DNA from 3 places in the Streptomyces sp. NPDC049879 genome. Region 2 is predicted to be linked to each of the others. Evidence: riboswitches for the same ligand, from Rfam matches in the RefSeq annotation. Region 2 holds a riboswitch; each other region holds the start of a gene.
The links. A riboswitch is a leader RNA that binds a small molecule or an ion and turns the genes downstream of it on or off. The one in region 2 is predicted to bind cobalamin.

Region 1: linked by a shared signal. The riboswitch ahead of ACIBPC_RS13145 (hypothetical protein) and the one ahead of ACIBPC_RS11705 (fibronectin type III domain-containing protein) in region 2 are both predicted to bind cobalamin.
Region 3: linked by a shared signal. The riboswitch ahead of ACIBPC_RS22320 (ribonucleoside-diphosphate reductase subunit alpha) and the one ahead of ACIBPC_RS11705 (fibronectin type III domain-containing protein) in region 2 are both predicted to bind cobalamin.

The regions. Positions count from the first base shown of each region.
Region 1 is NZ_JBITKT010000003.1:483,852-489,454, forward strand. Features, by position in the region: gene ACIBPC_RS13135 (ABC transporter ATP-binding protein) at 1-5, opposite strand, end outside; gene ACIBPC_RS13140 (CbiQ family ECF transporter T component) at 2-1,132, opposite strand; gene ACIBPC_RS13145 (hypothetical protein) at 1,129-2,121, opposite strand; cobalamin riboswitch at 2,272-2,395, opposite strand; gene ACIBPC_RS13150 (glycoside hydrolase family 2 protein) at 2,529-4,346, opposite strand; gene ACIBPC_RS13155 (carbohydrate ABC transporter permease) at 4,473-5,384, opposite strand; gene ACIBPC_RS13160 (carbohydrate ABC transporter permease) at 5,387-5,603, opposite strand, start outside.
Region 2 is NZ_JBITKT010000003.1:142,091-147,693, reverse strand. Features, by position in the region: gene metE (5-methyltetrahydropteroyltriglutamate--homocysteine S-methyltransferase) at 1-1,456, opposite strand, end outside; cobalamin riboswitch at 1,647-1,794, opposite strand; cobalamin riboswitch at 2,034-2,163, shown strand; gene ACIBPC_RS11705 (fibronectin type III domain-containing protein) at 2,272-5,603, shown strand, end outside.
Region 3 is NZ_JBITKT010000006.1:347,828-353,430, forward strand. Features, by position in the region: gene ACIBPC_RS22300 (carbon starvation CstA family protein) at 1-137, shown strand, start outside; gene ACIBPC_RS22305 (YbdD/YjiX family protein) at 134-358, shown strand; gene ACIBPC_RS22310 (DUF2079 domain-containing protein) at 559-1,998, shown strand; gene ACIBPC_RS22315 (GNAT family N-acetyltransferase) at 2,064-2,615, shown strand; cobalamin riboswitch at 2,641-2,772, shown strand; gene ACIBPC_RS22320 (ribonucleoside-diphosphate reductase subunit alpha) at 2,909-5,275, shown strand; gene ACIBPC_RS22325 (ribonucleotide-diphosphate reductase subunit beta) at 5,257-5,603, shown strand, end outside.

The sequences.
Region 1 (5,603 bases), 340 kb from region 2:
ATCACGCGGCGGCCTCCCTGGGCTGCGGCTGTACGGAGGGCCGGGTGGGCGGGGTGGGGGGTGGGGGCGGGGCCAGGTGGGCGGGCAGGAGACCGGCGAGGACGGCGAGGAGGGGAAGGAGTGTGACGTCGGGCCAGGTCAGCGGTGAGAGGGCCGGGTAGAGGGTGGCGGGGTCGGTCCGGGAGGCGGCGTACATGAGGACGGCGGCGGTGAGTCCGGAGGCGGCGGTCAGCAGTTCTCCGGCGCGCCAGTGGTCGGGGCGGTAGCCGGTGCGGCGTACGCGTCGCCCGCCGAGGGCGAAGCCGAGCACGGCGACGGCGGTGCCGGTCAGCAGCATCGGCACGCCGAGGTAGCCGGGGGCGTTGGTGTCGAGCACGCCGTAGAGGCCCGCGGCGATGCCGAGGAGCCCCGCGATGACGAGGACGCCGACGGTGAGGCGGGCGCGGGGAGTGGCGGTGCCGGTGCGCCCGTAGCCGCGCGAGGACATGGCGGCGGCCAGGGCGAGGGAGCGGGCGAGGGCGTCTTCGAGGACCGGGATCAGGATGCCGCGCAGGGCCCGCCGTCCGCGTTCGCGCGCGCCGCGGAGCCGCCGGGCGCGGCGCACCCGCTGGACGCTCTCGATCAGCTGCGGCGCGACGGTGAGGGCGACGACGACGGACGTCCCGATCTCGTGCAGCGCGCCCGGCATGGCCTTGAGCATCCGCTTGGGGTTGGCGAGCGCGTTGGCCGCGCCGACGCAGACGACCATGGTGGCGAGCTGGAGCCCGTCGTAGAGGCCGCCGAGCACCTCCTCGGCGGCGACCGGGCCGAACAGCCGGATGCCCGCGGCCGCGTCGGGCAGCGGGATCTCGGGGAGGGTGAAGAGGATGTGCTCGCCCTGTCCCCCGCCGAGGACGACCCTGAACACGACGCGCATCAGGACGATGACGGCGCCGAAGACCAGGTACATCCGGAACGACAGGGCCCAGGGGGCGTCGGTGCGCCGCCGCACGACGACGTAGCCGGTGACCGCGAGCAGCAGGGCGAGCAGGAGCGGGTTGGTGGTCCGTCCCGCGACGACGGCGAGCCCGAGGGCCCACAGCCACCACGCTCCGGGGTGCAGGGAACGGGGCAGCGGGCCTGGGGGTGTCATGCGTCGTCGGCTGGTGCGGCGGCGCGGCGCCTGCGGCGTGCGGTGACGATGCCGCCGGTGCCGAGGACGGCCAGCAGGGCGAGGACGCCGAGGGTGAGGGGTGACGGGCCGGAGGAGCCGTCGGTCTCCGCTTCGGCGTAGGCGCTGTCCTCACCGGCCCAGTCGGAGTCCCCGTCGGCCCCGGCGGCCTGCCCGGAGGGTGTGGCGGTTCCGGTCGCCGGTTCGCCGGTCGGCGTCGCGTCGGGCGAGGGGGTGGGGCTTTCGTCCGGCGGGGTCGCGTCCGCCTCTTCCGGCTCCTCGTCGGGGGCGGGGTCGGTGGCGGCCGGTTCGCCGGTGGGTTCCGCGCCGCCGCTGTCGCCGCCCGTGGCCGGTGGGTCCTGAACGGGTGGCTGCGGGGTGGGCGGTGCATCGGGTGCGCTGCCGCTGCCCCCACTGCCACCGCCGCCGGGGGCGGGCGGTTCGGCGGGCGTGCCGACGCGCAGGGGTGCGACACCGGGGGCGATCGACTCCCCTTCCGCCACGCCGAGCTGGAAGGACCAGCCGTCGATGCTGCCCTGCGGCGGCGTCCGGTTCACCGCGCCGCGCTGGCTGTAGCGCCACGGCCCGCCGTTCTCCGCGTGCCAGTAGGACCAGTACGCGGTGGCGGGCGGTGTGTCGGCGCACGGCTCGCGGTCCACGCCGGGACGGCCGTTGATGCGGCAGACGAACGAGTCGCCCCAGCGGGCGGTGCCGGCCACGTCGAAGCCCGCGTTGCGCAGCGCCGCCAGGCCGTCGCGCTGGCTGCCGGGCGCGCAGCGGACGACGCGGCCGCCGCCCAGTTCGCGGAAGTCCACAACGACGCTGACGCCGGAGTCGTCCGGGCAGAACCCGGGCGTCCCGGCCGCCGCCGGACGTGCCGCGAGCGCGCTCCCGGCCGCGGCGGGCCACAGCAGGTGGAGCACCGCGACGAGCAGGCCGGTGACGGCTGCTCTGACGGTGGGGCGGGACATCGCGTGCCTTTCCCGTTGGGCAGCCGGAACCGGCCCACCGGGGGTCCCGGCACGGCGGCCCCTGACGCGCGTTCGTACGGCTGGTACGAGGCGGCAGGGGCCGGGGGGCCGGGACGGCTGAGGGCTCCACGCTGCAGACCATGACAGTGAGAGAAGTCCGCGTCGCACGGTGAGCGTTCCGGCTCACGGCACCACCCTTGCGGGGGCCGCTCACGGTTGCAGGTCAGCGCCGGATTCGCACCGGCTTCCCTCCGCCGTACACGCATTCAGTTGTGGGGCGCCCGCCCGGATACACGGGCGAACTGCGCACAAGGATACGGCCGTCCGCGCCGCCCCGGCCAGAGCACCACCCGCGCGGGCCCCGCCCCAGCGGGTGGGACGGGGCCGGAACGGTGCGGCGGGGGACGTCAGTCGGTCTCGATGGCGGCCGGGCGGAGCTGGGCCTCGCGCACCCGCGCCACGTCCAGCTTCTCGCTGCGGTCGAAGCGGTAGACGCCGTTCTGCTCCTGGAAGACGTCGGTGAGCTGCGTGTAGCAGTAGCCGAACATGTCCGGGTCGTCGAGCAGCACGCCGGTGAGGCCCGCGAAGCGGGTCTGGAACTCCTCCTCGTCGCGCGGCCGGTCGCCGTAGCCCCAGGACTCGGTGCGGTCGTCGCCCGCCGCGTCGGCGGCGGCCTCGGGGTCCCACCAGATGCCGCCGAACTCGCTGACGAAGTACGGCTGGCCGCGGTAGGGCAGCGAGTACGCGGCGCCGTCCGAGTACGCGTTGGCGAACGGCTTCCCGTCGGCGAGGCCCGAGACGGCCTCGGCGAACCGGCCGGGGTCCTGCTCGTAGTTGTGCGAGTCCCAGATGTCCGTCTCGATGACGCGGTGGGCGTAGCCGGAGGCGTCGATGACGGGACGGGTGGTGTCCATGGCCTTGGTGGCGAGGAACATGCCGCGGGTCACGGCGTCGAGCTGCGTGATGCGGTCGTGCAGCTTCTGGTAGGTCTCGTTGAGCGGGCACCAGCCGATGATCGAGGGGTGCGAGTAGTCGCGCTCGATCGCCTCCAGCCACTGCGCCGGGTACGAGGCGTCGGGCTGCTGGTTGTCGCCGGAGGAGCCGCCCACCTCGGCGCCCCAGTCGCCGAACTCGCCCCAGACCAGGTAGCCGAGGCGGTCGGCGTGGTACAGGAAGCGCTCCTCGAAGACCTTCTGGTGCAGGCGCGCGCCGTTGAAGCCCGCCGCCATCGACAGTTCGATGTCGCGGACGAGGGCCTCGTCGCTCGGCGCGGTCATCAGCCCGTCGGGGTACCAGCCCTGGTCCAGCACGAGGCGCTGGAAGACGGCGCGGCCGTTCAGCGTGACGGCCTTGCCCCGGATGCCGACGGCGCGCAGTCCGGCGTAGCTGTCGACGGCGTCGAGTTCGGTGCCCTCGGCGTCCAGCAGGGTCAGCCGCAGGCCGTAGAGGTGCGGGTCCTCGGGGCTCCACTCGCGGCGGCGCTCCTCGGACACGGGCAGGTAGAGGCGGGGCGCCAGGTCGAGGTCGGCGCGGGCCTCCGCGCGCGCCACCTCGCCGTTCTCGTCCGACAGGACGGCCACCACGCGGTGCCCGGGGCGGTTGGCGGACAGCGGCAGTTCGAGGTGGAACGCGGAGCCCGCCAGGTCGGGGGTGATCCGGGGGCGGCGCAGGTGCACGTCGGCGACCGGCTCCAGCCACACCGTCTGCCATATGCCGGTGGTGCGTGTGTAGTTGCAGTCGTGGTTGGCGTACTTCAGGGCCTGCTTGCCGCGCGCCTGCGGGCCGGACTTCGGGTCGCGGGCGCGGACGGTGATGACGGCCTCCTCGCCGGGCTCGGCGACGCCGGAGAGGTCGGCGGTGAAGGACGTGAAGCCGCCGCGGTGGCGGACGACCTCGGTCCCGTTGACCCACACCGTCGCGTCGTGGTCGACGGCGCCGAAGTGCAGCAGCACGCGGCGGCCGGTCCACTCGGCGGGCAGGACGAGGGAGCGCCGGTACCAGACGGCCTCCAGGAAGTCGGTGTCGCCGATGCCGGACAGCTCCGACTCCGGGGCGAACGGGACGGTGATCGTGCCGGTCAGCTCGCGGTCGAGCAGGCCGCGTTCCAGGCCGCTGTCGCCCCTGTCGGTCTCAAACTGCCAGGCGCCGTTGAGGTTCAGCCAGTCACGGCGGACGAACTGCGGGCGCGGGTACTCCGGACGCGGCACGGCGGTGGGAGTGGGCACGGGTGCTCCTTGCGGGATGGTGCGGGGGGTGGCGCGCGGAAGGGCGCAGCCCTATCGCACCACGGATTTACATCGATGTACAAGCCCATTCCGGCGGCCCTTGAGGGCCGCCGGAAGCGGGTCGCGTCAGGCTCCGCCGAGGCCGGTGGTGGCCACCGAGCGGACGATCCGGCGCTGGAAGAGCAGGAAGACGACGATCAGCGGCAGCGCGGCGAGCAGGGCCGAGGCCATGGACTGCGCGTACTGGATGCCGTACGTGTCCTTCACCGTCGCGAGGCCGACCGGCAGCGTCATCAGGTCGGGGTCGTTGGTGACGATGAACGGCCACATGAAGTTGTTCCAGGCGCCGATGAACACGAAGATCGACACCGCCGCCACGATCGGCCGCGACAGCGGCAGCACGATCGACCAGAAGACCCGCAGGTCGGAGGCGCCGTCGATCCGGGCGGCCTCCTCCAGCTCCCGCGGGATGCCGTCGAAGAACCGCTTGAGGATGAACACCATCATCGGGGCGACCACCTGCGGCAGCACGACCGCCGCGTAGGTGTCGACCAGGTTGAGCGTCAGCATCTCCTGGAACAGCGGGATGATCAGCAGCTGCGGCGGCACCATGATCGACGCGACGGTGACCGCGAGCAGCGCCCGCCGCCCCTTGAAGGTGCCGCGCGAGAAGCCGTAGGCGGCCAGCGTGGACACGACGATGGTCAGCGCCGTCACCAGGACGGCGATCAGGATGCTGTTGAACGCCCAGGTCGTGAGGTTGCCGCGCTCGAATATCTGCTGGTAAGAGTCCAGGGTCAGCGCGCCCTTGAACGGCCACAGCCCCGGCGAGGCGGCGTCCTCCTCCGTCTGGAAGGAACTGGCGACGGCCCAGGCGAACGGCGCGAGCCACACGACGGCCGCCACGAGGAGCGCGCCGCCCGCGAGGACGCGCGGCAGGCGTCCCGCGCCCAGCATCATCGGCGATCCGGAGCGTTCCCTGGCGCCCCAGGCGCGCCGGGCGCCGCTGCGCCGCGGAGAGGTTGCGGTAGCTGACATGGTCAGTCCTCCTGGCGGAAGAAGCGGAGCTGCGCGAGGGACACGATGATCACGATCGCGAAGAACACATAGGAGATGGCGGAGGCGTAGCCCAGCCGGTAGCCGGTGAAGCCGACGTCGTAGACGTATTCGAGGACCGGCCGGGTCGATCCGTTCGGCCCGCCCTTGGTCAGGATGTAGATCTGGTCGAAGACCTTGAGCGAGGCGAGGATCTGGAGC
Region 2 (5,603 bases):
AGGCCAGCACGTCGCGGATCTCCGCCTCGACGCGCTCCTCGTACGCGGCGGTGCCGATCCGCCCGGCGCGCAGGTCGGCGCGGGCCGTGCGCAGGGCCGTGGTCTGGGGGAACGAGCCGATGGTCGTCGTCGGCAGCAGCGGCAGGCCGAGCGCGGCACGCTGCGCGGCGGCCCGCTCGGCGTACGGCGCGGAGCGGCGCGCGTCCGCCTCCGTCACGGCGGCGGCACGGGCCCGTACCGCCGGGTCGCGCGTGAGGGGGGACCCGGCGCGGGAGGCCAGGTCGGCGCGGTTGGCGGCCAGTTCGGCGGCGATGGCGTCCGTGCCGTGCGCCAGGGCGCGGGCGAGCGTCACGGTCTCGGCCGTCTTCTGCCGGGCGAACGCGAGCCAGCGCAGCAGCTGCGGGTCGATGGAGCGCTCGGCCGACGTGTCCAGCGGCACGTGGAGCAGCGAGCAGGAGGGGGCGACGTCCACCCGGTCGGCCAGGCCCAGGAGGGTGCCCAGCGTGGTGAGGGACTTCTCCAGGTCGTTGATCCAGATGTTGCGGCCGTCCACGACGCCCGCGACGAGGCGCTTGCCCGGCAGCCCGCCCGCGGCGGCGAGCGCGTCCAGGTTCGCGGCGGCCCGTCCGGTGAAGTCCAGTGCCAGGCCCTCGACGGGCGCCTTCGCGAGCACGGGCAGCGCCTCGCCGAGGCGGTCGAAGTAGGAGGCGACCAGCAGCTTCGGCCGGTCGGCGGCCCCGCCGAGCACCCGGTAGGCGCGGGCGGCGGCGTCCAGTTCGGCGGGCGTGCGGTCGGCGGCGAGCGCCGGCTCGTCCAGCTGCACCCACGCGGCGCCCGCCGCCCGCAGGTCGGCGAGCACCTCGGCGTAGACGGGCAGCAGCCGGTCGAGCAGCGAGAGCGGCTCGAAGCCGTCGGCCACCCCGGGCGCGGGCTTGGCGAGCAGGAGGTACGTGACGGGGCCGACCAGCACCGGGCGCGCGGCCAGGCCGAGGGCGAGGGCCTCGCGCAGCTCCGCGGTCTGCTTGGCGGAGTCGGCGGTGAACGCGGTGTCGGGGCCGAGTTCGGGGACGAGGTAGTGGTAGTTGGTGTCGAACCACTTGGTCATCTCCAGCGGCGCCACGTCCTGCGTGCCGCGCGCCATGGCGAAGCAGCCGTCCAGCGCGTCCGCCCCGACGGCGGCGCGGTGGCGTTCGGGGATCGCGCCGACCATGACGGTCGTGTCGAGCACATGGTCGTAGTACGAGAAGTCGCCGGTGGGCACCTCGTGGATGCCTGCGTCGGCGAGCTGCCGCCAGTTGGCGCGGCGCAGTTCTCCGGCGGTGGCGCGGAGGGCCTCGGCGGTGACGCGGCCCTTCCAGTAGCCCTCGATCGCCTTCTTCAGTTCCCGGTTCTGCCCCTGCCTGGGGTAGCCGTGGACGGTGGCCTGCGGTGCCGCGGCTGCGGACTCGGATGTCACGGATCTCTCCTTCGCGAGCGTGTGTCCTGACCATCCCGGCGGGGGAGGGGCGCGAAGGGGTGACGACCTGGCGGCGACGGTGTACCGCGTGCCATCGCCATGGCACGGCCGTCCGCCTGGTGTGCACGCCGACCCGCCCTCGGGGTCACCGGGATGTCCGCGCGCGGCGGGCCGCGCACGGGCAGCGGGCAGGTCTTCGGACTCACGGGCGCGTCCTCACGGGGAGGACTCCTACTGGCCGTCGCTTCCCGGGCCCGGGGGGCCCAGTGCTGTATGACGGCGGTCGTTCCCGTTCACCGCTGCGGGGCAGTCCCGGATTCCCACCGGGTTCCCTCTTACGACGCGCCTGCCTGGCGGGCAGGGCGGACCAGCTGCTGCCGCCAGCCTAGAGGGCCGCCGGGGGCCGCGCACCACACCGCTCGCATCGCGGACACCGCCCGGCGCCAGGGCCGGTTGTCCTGCGAATCGGAGTGTGCCACAGTGACATCCGTTCGATTCGACGGTCGGTTGACGATCGGACCCGCGCAAGACAGCCCGCGCGACGGTCAGTTCACGGTCACCCCCGGGTACCGCCCGGCCATCGGAACGGACATGTGGTGCCATGCCGTGGGAGAAGCCGGTCGAATTCCGGCACTGTCCCGCAACCGTGGGCATCCCGCCGTCCCGGCGGGGTGCGAGTCGGATCGCCCTCGGCGCGGTGATGCTTCGTCGACATCCGTCGTGGACTGCGGACAGCGAAGACGCCCGGCCGCCCCCGCGCCGGATGCCTTCCCTCCTCCCCGGGACACGCGCGGCGCACTCGGGAGGGGACCCCCATGGACGGACCGGCCGCACGAAGACTCGACCGCGCCCCGGCGCGGCGACGGGCCCTCCCGGCCGTCCTCCTCCTGCTGCTGCTCGGCCTCCTCGTCCAGACCGTCCCCGCCACGGCCGACACGGGCACCGCCGCCGAGTGCGCGCCCTCCGGCCGCGCCGGGCTCGTGATCGACTTCGGCACCGTCGCCGACCCCCTGGCCGGCGAACGCCCCGCCCCCGCCGTCACCTGGTCCTGCGTCAGCACCGCGACCGGGGGCACCGGCCGCCCGCCCACCGGCGCCGAGATGTTCACGCTGACCGGCCACACCGTGCGCTTCCACACCAACGGCCTCGTCTGCGCCATCGACGGCTACCCCGCCACCGGCTGCGGCGAGACCCGCCCGGACGGCACCACCCGCTACTGGTCCTACTGGGCGCACGACGCCTCCCGCGGCCCCGGCTGGGCCTACTCCGGCGTCGGCCCCGGCACCCGCCGCCTCGCCAACGGCTCGGTGGACGGCTGGCGTTACGTCGAGACACGCGGCGCCGAGGCCCAGGCCCCGCAGCCACGGCAGGCCCCCGACTGGGACGTCCTGTGCTGCGAGGCACCCCCCGCGAGCGTCCCCGCCGCCCCCACGGGCGTCCGCGCCGCCGCCGGGATCGCCGCCGCCACCGTCACCTGGGACCGCCCCGCGGGCACCGCGCCCGTGACGGGCTACTCCGTCGAGGCCGCGCCCGGCGGCGCGCGCGTGGAGGTGCCCGGCGACACGACCACCGCCACCGTGCCCGGGCTCACCCCCGGCACCCCGTACACCTTCCGCGTCCGCGCCCTGAACGGCGCGGGCGAGTCCGCCGCGTCCGCCCCCAGCGACCCGGTCGTCCCCGCCGCGCCGGGCACGACCGCCCCCGCCGCCCCCGACCAGGTGCGGGCGCGCGGCGGCGTCCGCGAGGCGACCGTCACCTGGCGCGCGCCGGGCGACGACGGCGGCGCGCCCGTCACCTCGTACACCGTCCGCGCCGAGCCCGGCGGCGCCACCGCCACGGCCACCGGCACCACCGCCACCGTCACCGGCCTCGACCCGGCGGACGCGTACACGTTCACCGTCCTGGCGGTGAACGCCGCCGGGGCGTCCGCGCCCTCGGCGCCCTCCGCGCCCGTCGCCGTCACCGCGGCAGACCCCCACCTCGTGCCCGGCCGGATCACCACCCTCGCCGGGACCGGCGCCCAGGACTTCTCCGGCGACGGCGGCCCGGCGGCCGACGCGGCGCTCAGCAACCCGTTCGGCGTCGCCACCGACGCGTCGGGCGACATCTGGATCGCCGACACCGGCAACCAGCGCGTCCGCCGCGTGGACGCCGCCACCGGGACCGTCACCACCGTCGCGGGCAACGGCACACGCGGCTACGGCGGCGACGGCGGCCCCGCCACCGACGCGTCGCTCCGCGACCCGAACGCCGTCGCGATCGGCCCCGACGGCGACCTGTGGATCGCCGACACCGGCAACCGCCGCGTCCGCCGCGTGGACGCCGCCACCGGCACCATCACCACCGTCCTCGGCACCGGATCGCGCGGCGACACCGGCGACGGCGGCCCCGGCACCGACGCCAGGATCGGCTCCCCCAGCGGCATCGCCGTCGCCCCGGACGGGACGGCGTACGTCAGCGACACCAACGCGTCGCGCGTCCGCGCCCTCGCGCCGGACACCGGCGTCGTCACCGCGTTCGCCGGAACGGGCCGCGCCGGGTTCTCCGGCGACGGCGGGCCCGCGACCGAGGCCGCGTTCTCGTTCAGCTCGGCCGCCGCGCTGGCCGTCGACGCGTCGGGCGGCGTCCTCGTCACCGACCCGGGCAACCAGCGCGTCCGCCGCCTGGACACCGCCACCGGGACCGTCAGCACCGTCGCGGGCGACGGCACCGCCGGGCACGGCGGCGACGGCGGCCCCGCCACCCGCGCGCAACTCCTCTCGCCCGGCGGCGTGTCCGCCGGTCCCGGGGGCGAGCTGTACGTCTCGCAGCCGGGCGCCGTCCGCCGGATCGACCCGGACGGGACCATCACCACCGTCGCGGGCGACGGCACACCCGGATACGGCGGCGACGGCCTCCCCGCCACGCGCGCCCGCGTCCAGGGCGGCTACGCCGTCGCGGCCGACCCCGCCGGGAACGTCCTCGTCGCCGAGGGCCAGCAGCACCGCGTCCGCCGCATCACCGGCCCCGACGACGAGGCGCCGACCGTACGCCTCACCGCCGTCCCCGCGCCCCGCGGCACCGAACGCGACGCGACCGCCGAGTTCACCGTGGACGACCCGGCCGCCACCACCGCCTGCGCGCTCGACGGCGCCGAGCCCGCCCCGTGCACCTCGCCCTGGCGCGCCGAGGGCCTCGGCGACGGCACGCACACCCTCACCGTCACGGCCACCGACCCGGCGGGCAACTCCGGTACGGCGCGGGCGACCTGGGAGGTCGTGCCCCTCACGGGCACCGACCCCGACGCCGCCGACGCCCTCGCCTGGCTCACCCGCGAACTCCAGCGCGGCGGCCACATCCTGGACCGCGCCGGTACGCCCGACCCGGGCCTGACCGCCGACGCGCTCCTCGCCCTCGCGGCGGCCGACCCGGCGGGCGCCACCGCGCAGCGCACCGCCGACACCCTCGCCGGGCACGCCGCCGGCTACGTCACCCCCGCCCCCGGCACGCTGCTGTCGGGACCGCTCGCCAAGCTCACCCTCGTCCTCGCCGCCACCGGCCACGACATCCACGACGCCGACGGCCTCGACCTGGAGGCCGCCCTGCGCGGCCTCATGGTCACCTCGGGACCCGACACCGGCCGCTTCGCCGACCGCGCCCCGGGCGGCCAGGACAGCGGCAACACGTTCGGCCAGTCCTTCGCCGTCCTCGCCCTCGCCCGCACCGGCGACGGCGTGCCCGAGGCGGCCGTCGCCGACCTGACGGAACGCCAGTGCCCCTCCGGCGGCTTCCGCCTCACCCCCGACACCGGCGGCGGCACCTGCGCCGGCGACACCGACACCACCGCCCTGGCCGTCCAGGCCCTGCTGACCGTCCCGCGCACCGAAGGGCTCGACCGCGTCCTCGGCCGCGCCGTCGGCTGGCTGCTCTCCCGCCAGGACACCGCCACCGGCGCGTTCGGCGGCACGGGACCCACCCGCGAACCCAACGCCAACTCCACCGGCCTCATCGCCCAGACCCTCGCCGCCACCGGGCAGACCGGCGCCGCCGACCGCGCCGCCGACTGGCTGCGCACGCTCCAGCTGACCGGCGGCGACGACGCGGGCGCCCTCGCGTACAACCCCGAGGCGTACGACGACGGCCGCCGCTACGGGCTCGACGGCACCGT
Region 3 (5,603 bases), on a different contig from region 2:
CCCGCATCGTCGCGCCCGCCGGGCTGATCGCCACGCGCGAGGAGCGCGCCGAGCTGGCCGCCGCGGGCCTCGGCCCCGGGGGCGGCATCCCCCGGCAGGCGGACGGCGAACGGGCCGGGGCGGAGGTGCGGGAGTGACGCGGGCCGCCGCCGTGGCCGGCGCGCCGCGCCGCGCGCTGGCGTGGCTGCGCTGGTACGTCACCGAGTTCACCGGCGAGAACGCGTACGACCGGCACGTGGCGCTGCTGCGGGCCGCCGACCCGGACGCCGAGGTGCCGAGCCGCCGGGCGTTCGAGCGGCGGCGCGTCGCCGAGCGCTACGGCGACCCGCGCGACGGCGGCTACCACGGCTGCTGCTGAGCCGGGCGCGCCGCACGCGCGCGCGTGAGGGGCCGTCACACCGCGTGGTGTGACGGCCCTCACTCGTCCTGCGGGCCCTCCTGGTGACCGGCCGCCCGCCGCCCGGCGTATGAAGGGGGGGAAGCGGCCGGACGGGCGCGGGCGCGCGGGACGGAAGGGGAAGAGGTGGCGGTGCGGGGCACTCCGGGGGGTGGGCGGACATGACGACGCTCACCGCCGCGGGCGAGCGTGATGCCGACGCGGGCCCGATAGCCGGGCGGCGCGTCCCCTTCCGGCCGGGGCCGCGCGCCGATCCGTACCTGCTGGCCGCCGTGTTCCTGGTGCTGTACACGGCGGTGTCGGTGACGCGGCACCTGCGCTGGGAGAACCGTTCCTGGGACCTCGGGATATTCGAGCAGGCGGTCCGCTCCTACGCCGGGCTGCGGCTGCCCGTCTCGGACCTCAAGGGGCCGGACTTCGCGCTGCTGGGCGACCACTTCAGCCCGGTGACGGCGCTGATCGCCCCGTTCTACCGGCTGTTCCCGACGCCGGTGACGCTGCTGGTGGCGCAGGCGGCGCTGTTCGCGCTCGCGGTGGTGCCGGTGACGCGGGTGGCCGCGTACCTGCTGGGGCGGGCGACGGGGGCGGCGGTCGGCGCGGCGTACGGGCTGTCGTGGGGCGTGCAGCGGGCCGTGGACTTCGACTTCCACGAGATCGCGTTCGCCGTGCCGCTGATCGCGTTCTCGCTGGAGGCGCTGCTGCGGGAGCGGTACCGGGCGGCGCTGTGGTGGGCGCTGCCGCTGCTCGTCGTGAAGGAGGACCTGGGGCTCACCGCGGCCGCGATCGGCGCCGTGGTGGCGCTGCGGGCGCGCGGCGGGCCGGATCCGCGCGTGGTGCGGCGGGCGGTGGTCTTCGCGGTGTGCGCGGCGCTGGCGTGCCTGCTGACGATCGCGGTGCTGATACCGGCGTTCAACTCGGGCGGGGGCTACGACTACTGGTCCAAGGTGGGGGACGGCGGCGGGCCGGTGCAGACGGCGTTCACGGACGTCGACCAGAAGCTGCGCACGCTGCTGTGGGTGCTGGTGCCCACGACGGGGCTGCTGGCGCTGCGCTCCCCGCTGCTGCTCGTCCTGCTGCCCACGCTGGGCTGGCGCTTCGTCTCGGACGACCCGCACTACTGGGGCACCGACTGGCACTACAGCGCGGTGCTGATGCCGGTGGTGGCGCTCGCGCTCGTGGACGCCGTGGCGCGTACGCGGGCGGGCGAACGGCGGCCGTGGCTGCGGGCGTACGCGGAACGGCTGCCGATGGGCGTGCTGGCCGCCGCGCTGGCGCTGAGCACGGCCCTGCCGGTCGCCGGGCTCACCCACACCGCGACCTACCGGCCGGGCCATCTGGCCGCGGCGGGGGAACGGGTGCTGTCGGTGATCCCGGACGGCGCGGAGGTGGCGGCCAACGTGCGGCCGATAGCGCATCTGACGGCGCGCTGCCGCGTCTTCTGGATCGGGAACACGGACGGGCCCGCGCCCGAGTACATCGCCTACTGGGACCCGGCGCAGACGGCCGAGGAACTGACGCTCTACGCGCACCGGATGAACCCCGACGGGGTTTACGAGGTGGTCGCACAGGAGGCGGGGTACTGGGTGCTGCGGCTGCGCTGAGCGCGCCTCCGCCGGGGGCGTCCCGGCGGAGGCCGGTTGTCAGACCCCTCGGTCACACTGTGTTCATGGACATCGTGATCAGGGAAGCGCGGAACGACGAGCTGGACGCCGCGGGGGAACTCACGGCGCGGGTGTACCTGGAGGGCGGGCTGCTGCTCCAGGGCGCGGACGACCCGTACTTCGCGGAGCTGCGGGACGCGGTGCGGCGGGCGGCGCACGCGGACGTGCTGGTGGCCGTGGAGTCGGGCGCGGCGGACGGGGACGGGGGCGGGGGGCGGATCGTCGGGAGCGTCACGTTCGTCGGCAGGGGCGGCGAGTTCGCCGATCTGGCGGGTCCCGGCGAGGCCGAGTTCCGCATGCTGGCGGTGGACCCGCGGGTGCGGGGACGCGGCGTGGGCGAGGCGCTCGTCCGGGAGTGCCTGCGCCGGGCGGGCGAGGTCGGCGCGCGGCGTGTCGTGCTGTCGAGTCAGTCGCAGATGCACACTGCACACCGGCTGTACGGGCGGCTCGGCTTCGACAGGGCGCCGGATCTCGACTGGGAACCGGTGCCCGGCGTGCGGCTTCACGCGTTCGCACACGAGCTGTCCGACCCCTCGCGTGACGACCACAACATATAGGGGGCTCCGCCGCACGCGACACAAGATGTATGCTCATCTCGCTGTCGTCGCAGGGGAATCCGGTGCGAATCCGGAGCTGTCCCGCAACGGTGTGTGATGCGCCGCGCCTCGCCGCGCGTCACGAGTCCGAGCACCTGCCGGCAGTTCCACGAACACGTCCGGGCCTCGTGGGTTGGGCCGGCGGACGCGTGCGGCATGTGTTTGCCCCACTACACGCATGCCCGCAGGCGACCGGTGGTCCCGCCCGCGAACGCCCCTCAGATCCGCTGCGATTCGAGGGAGATCACGTCCCAGTGACCACTGCACCCGTCGCCCCCGCGGAGCCGGCCTCAGACGCGCTGTCGCGCGTCCTGGGCGAGCTGGCCGCCGACCTTCCCGCGACCGACCCCGCCCGGGTCGCCGCCGCCGTCCGCAGGGGCAGGCACCCCGGCGCGGGACCCGAGGAGCTGCGCGCGCTCGCCATCGACGCCGCGGCCGCGCTGATCGCCGAGGAACCCGCGTACTCGAAACTCGCGGCCCGGCTGCTGACCCTGGCGGTCCGCGACGAGGCGGCGGGGCAGGGTGCCGTCTCCTTCTCCGCGTCGATCACGGTCGGTCACCGCGAGGGTCTGATCTCGGACCGCACCGCCTCCTTCGTCGCGCGCCACGCGGCGGATCTCGACGCGCTCGTGGACCGTGCGGTCGCCGACGGCGCCGACGACCGCTTCGAGTACTTCGGGCTGCGGACCGTGGAGTCCCGGTACGTGCTGCGCCACCCCCTCACCCGGCGCGTCATCGAGACGGCGCAGCACTTCCTGCTGCGCGTCGCCTGCGGCCTGGCCGAGGACGAGTCGCCGCGCGCGCTGGCCGAGGTCGCCGAGCTGTACCGGCTGACCAGCTCGCTGGCGTACCTGCCCTCGTCGCCCACGCTGTTCAACTCCGGGACCAGCCACCCGCAGATGTCGTCCTGCTACCTGCTGGACTCGCCGCTGGACGAGCTGGACTCCATCTACGACCGCTACCACCAGATCGCCCGCCTCTCCAAGCACGCCGGGGGCATCGGCCTGCCGTACTCGCGGGTGCGCGCCCGCGGTTCGCTGATCCGGGGGACCAACGGCAAGTCGAACGGGATCGTCCCGTTCCTGCGCACGCTGGACGCGTCCGTCGCGGCGGTCAACCAGGGCGGGCGGCGCAAGGGCGCGGCCTGCGTCTACCTGGAGACATGGCACGCGGACATCGAGGAGTTCCTCGAACTGCGGGACAACACGGGCGAGGAGGCCCGCCGCACCCACAACCTGAACCTCGCCCACTGGATCCCGGACGAGTTCATGCGCCGCGTGGAGGCGGACGGCGACTGGTCGCTGTTCTCCCCCGCCGACGTGCCGCACCTCGTGGACCTGTGGGGCGACGACTTCGACGCCGCCTACCGGCGCGCCGAGGCGGAGGGCCTCGCCCTGCGGACCGTCCCCGCCCGCCAGCTGTACTCCCGCATGATGCGCACCCTCGCGCAGACCGGCAACGGCTGGATGACCTTCAAGGACGCCGCCAACCGCACGGCCAACCAGACCGCGCGCCCCGGCGCCATCGTCCACTCCTCGAACCTCTGCACCGAGATCCTGGAGGTCACCGACGACGGCGAGACCGCCGTGTGCAACCTCGGCTCGGTCAACCTCGCCGCCCACCTCGGCGCCGACGGCGGGATGGACTGGGAGCGTCTTGACGCGACGGTGCGCACCGCCGTCACGTTCCTCGACCGCGTCGTGGACCTGAACTTCTACCCGACCGGCCAGGCCGCCACCTCCAACTCCCGCTGGCGCCCGGTGGCCCTCGGCGTGATGGGCCTCCAGGACGTCTTCTTCCGGCTCGGCCTGCCCTTCGACTCCCCCGCCGCGCGCGAGCTGTCCACCCGGATCAGCGAGCGGATCATGCTGGCCGCCTACGAGACGTCCTCCGTCCTCGCCGAGCGGCACGGGCCGCACCGCGGCTGGGCCGACACCCGCACCGCCGACGGCGTCCTCCACCCGGACCACTACGCCGACGCCGCGCCCGCCTGGCCCGAGCGCTGGGAGGCGCTGCGCGCCCGCATCGCCCGCACCGGGATGCGCAACTCGCTGCTCCTCGCCATCGCGCCGACCGCGACGATCGCCTCGATCGCGGGCGTGTACGAGTGCATCGAGCCGCAGGTGTCCAACCTGTTCAAGCGCGAGACGCTGAGCGGCGAGTTCCTCCAGGTGAACTCGTACCTGGTCGCCGAGCTGAAGCGGCTCGGGCTGTGGGACGAGACCACGCGCGCCGCCCTGCGCGAGGCGAACGGCTCGGTCGCCGACCTGCCGGGCCTGCCCGCCGAGCTGCGCGAGCTGTACCGCACCGCCTGGGAGCTGCCGCAGCGCGCGCTGATCGACATGGCCGCCGCGCGGACCCCGTACCTCGACCAGAGCCAGTCGCTCAACCTCTTCATGGCCGCGCCGACCATCGGGAAGCTCAGCTCGATGTACGCGTACGCCTGGAAGCGCGGCCTGAAGACCACCTACTACCTGCGCTCGCGCCCGGCGACGCGGATCGCCAGGTCCGCGCGCGCCGCCACCGTCGCCACCGTCCCCACACCCGCCGCGGTCCCCCTCGACGAGCAGGCCGTCGCCTGCTCCCTGGAGAACCCCGAGTCCTGCGAGGCCTGCCAGTGACCACCGTCCCCGACCCCCGCACCGCGTCCGACGCGGCCGTCAAGAACCTCCTCGACCCCGGCTTCGAGCTGACGCTGCGCCCGATGCGCTACCCGGCGTTCTACGAGCGCTACCGGGACGCCATCAAGAACACCTGGACGGTCGAGGAGGTCGACCTCCACTCGGACGTGGCCGACCTGGCGAAGCTCTCGCCCGGCGAGCAGCACCTGATCGGGCGGCTGGTGGCGTTCTTCGCGACCGGCGACTCGATCGTGGCGAACAACCTGGTGCTGACGCTGTACAAGCACATCAACTCGCCCGAGGCGCGGCTGTACCTGTCGCGGCAGCT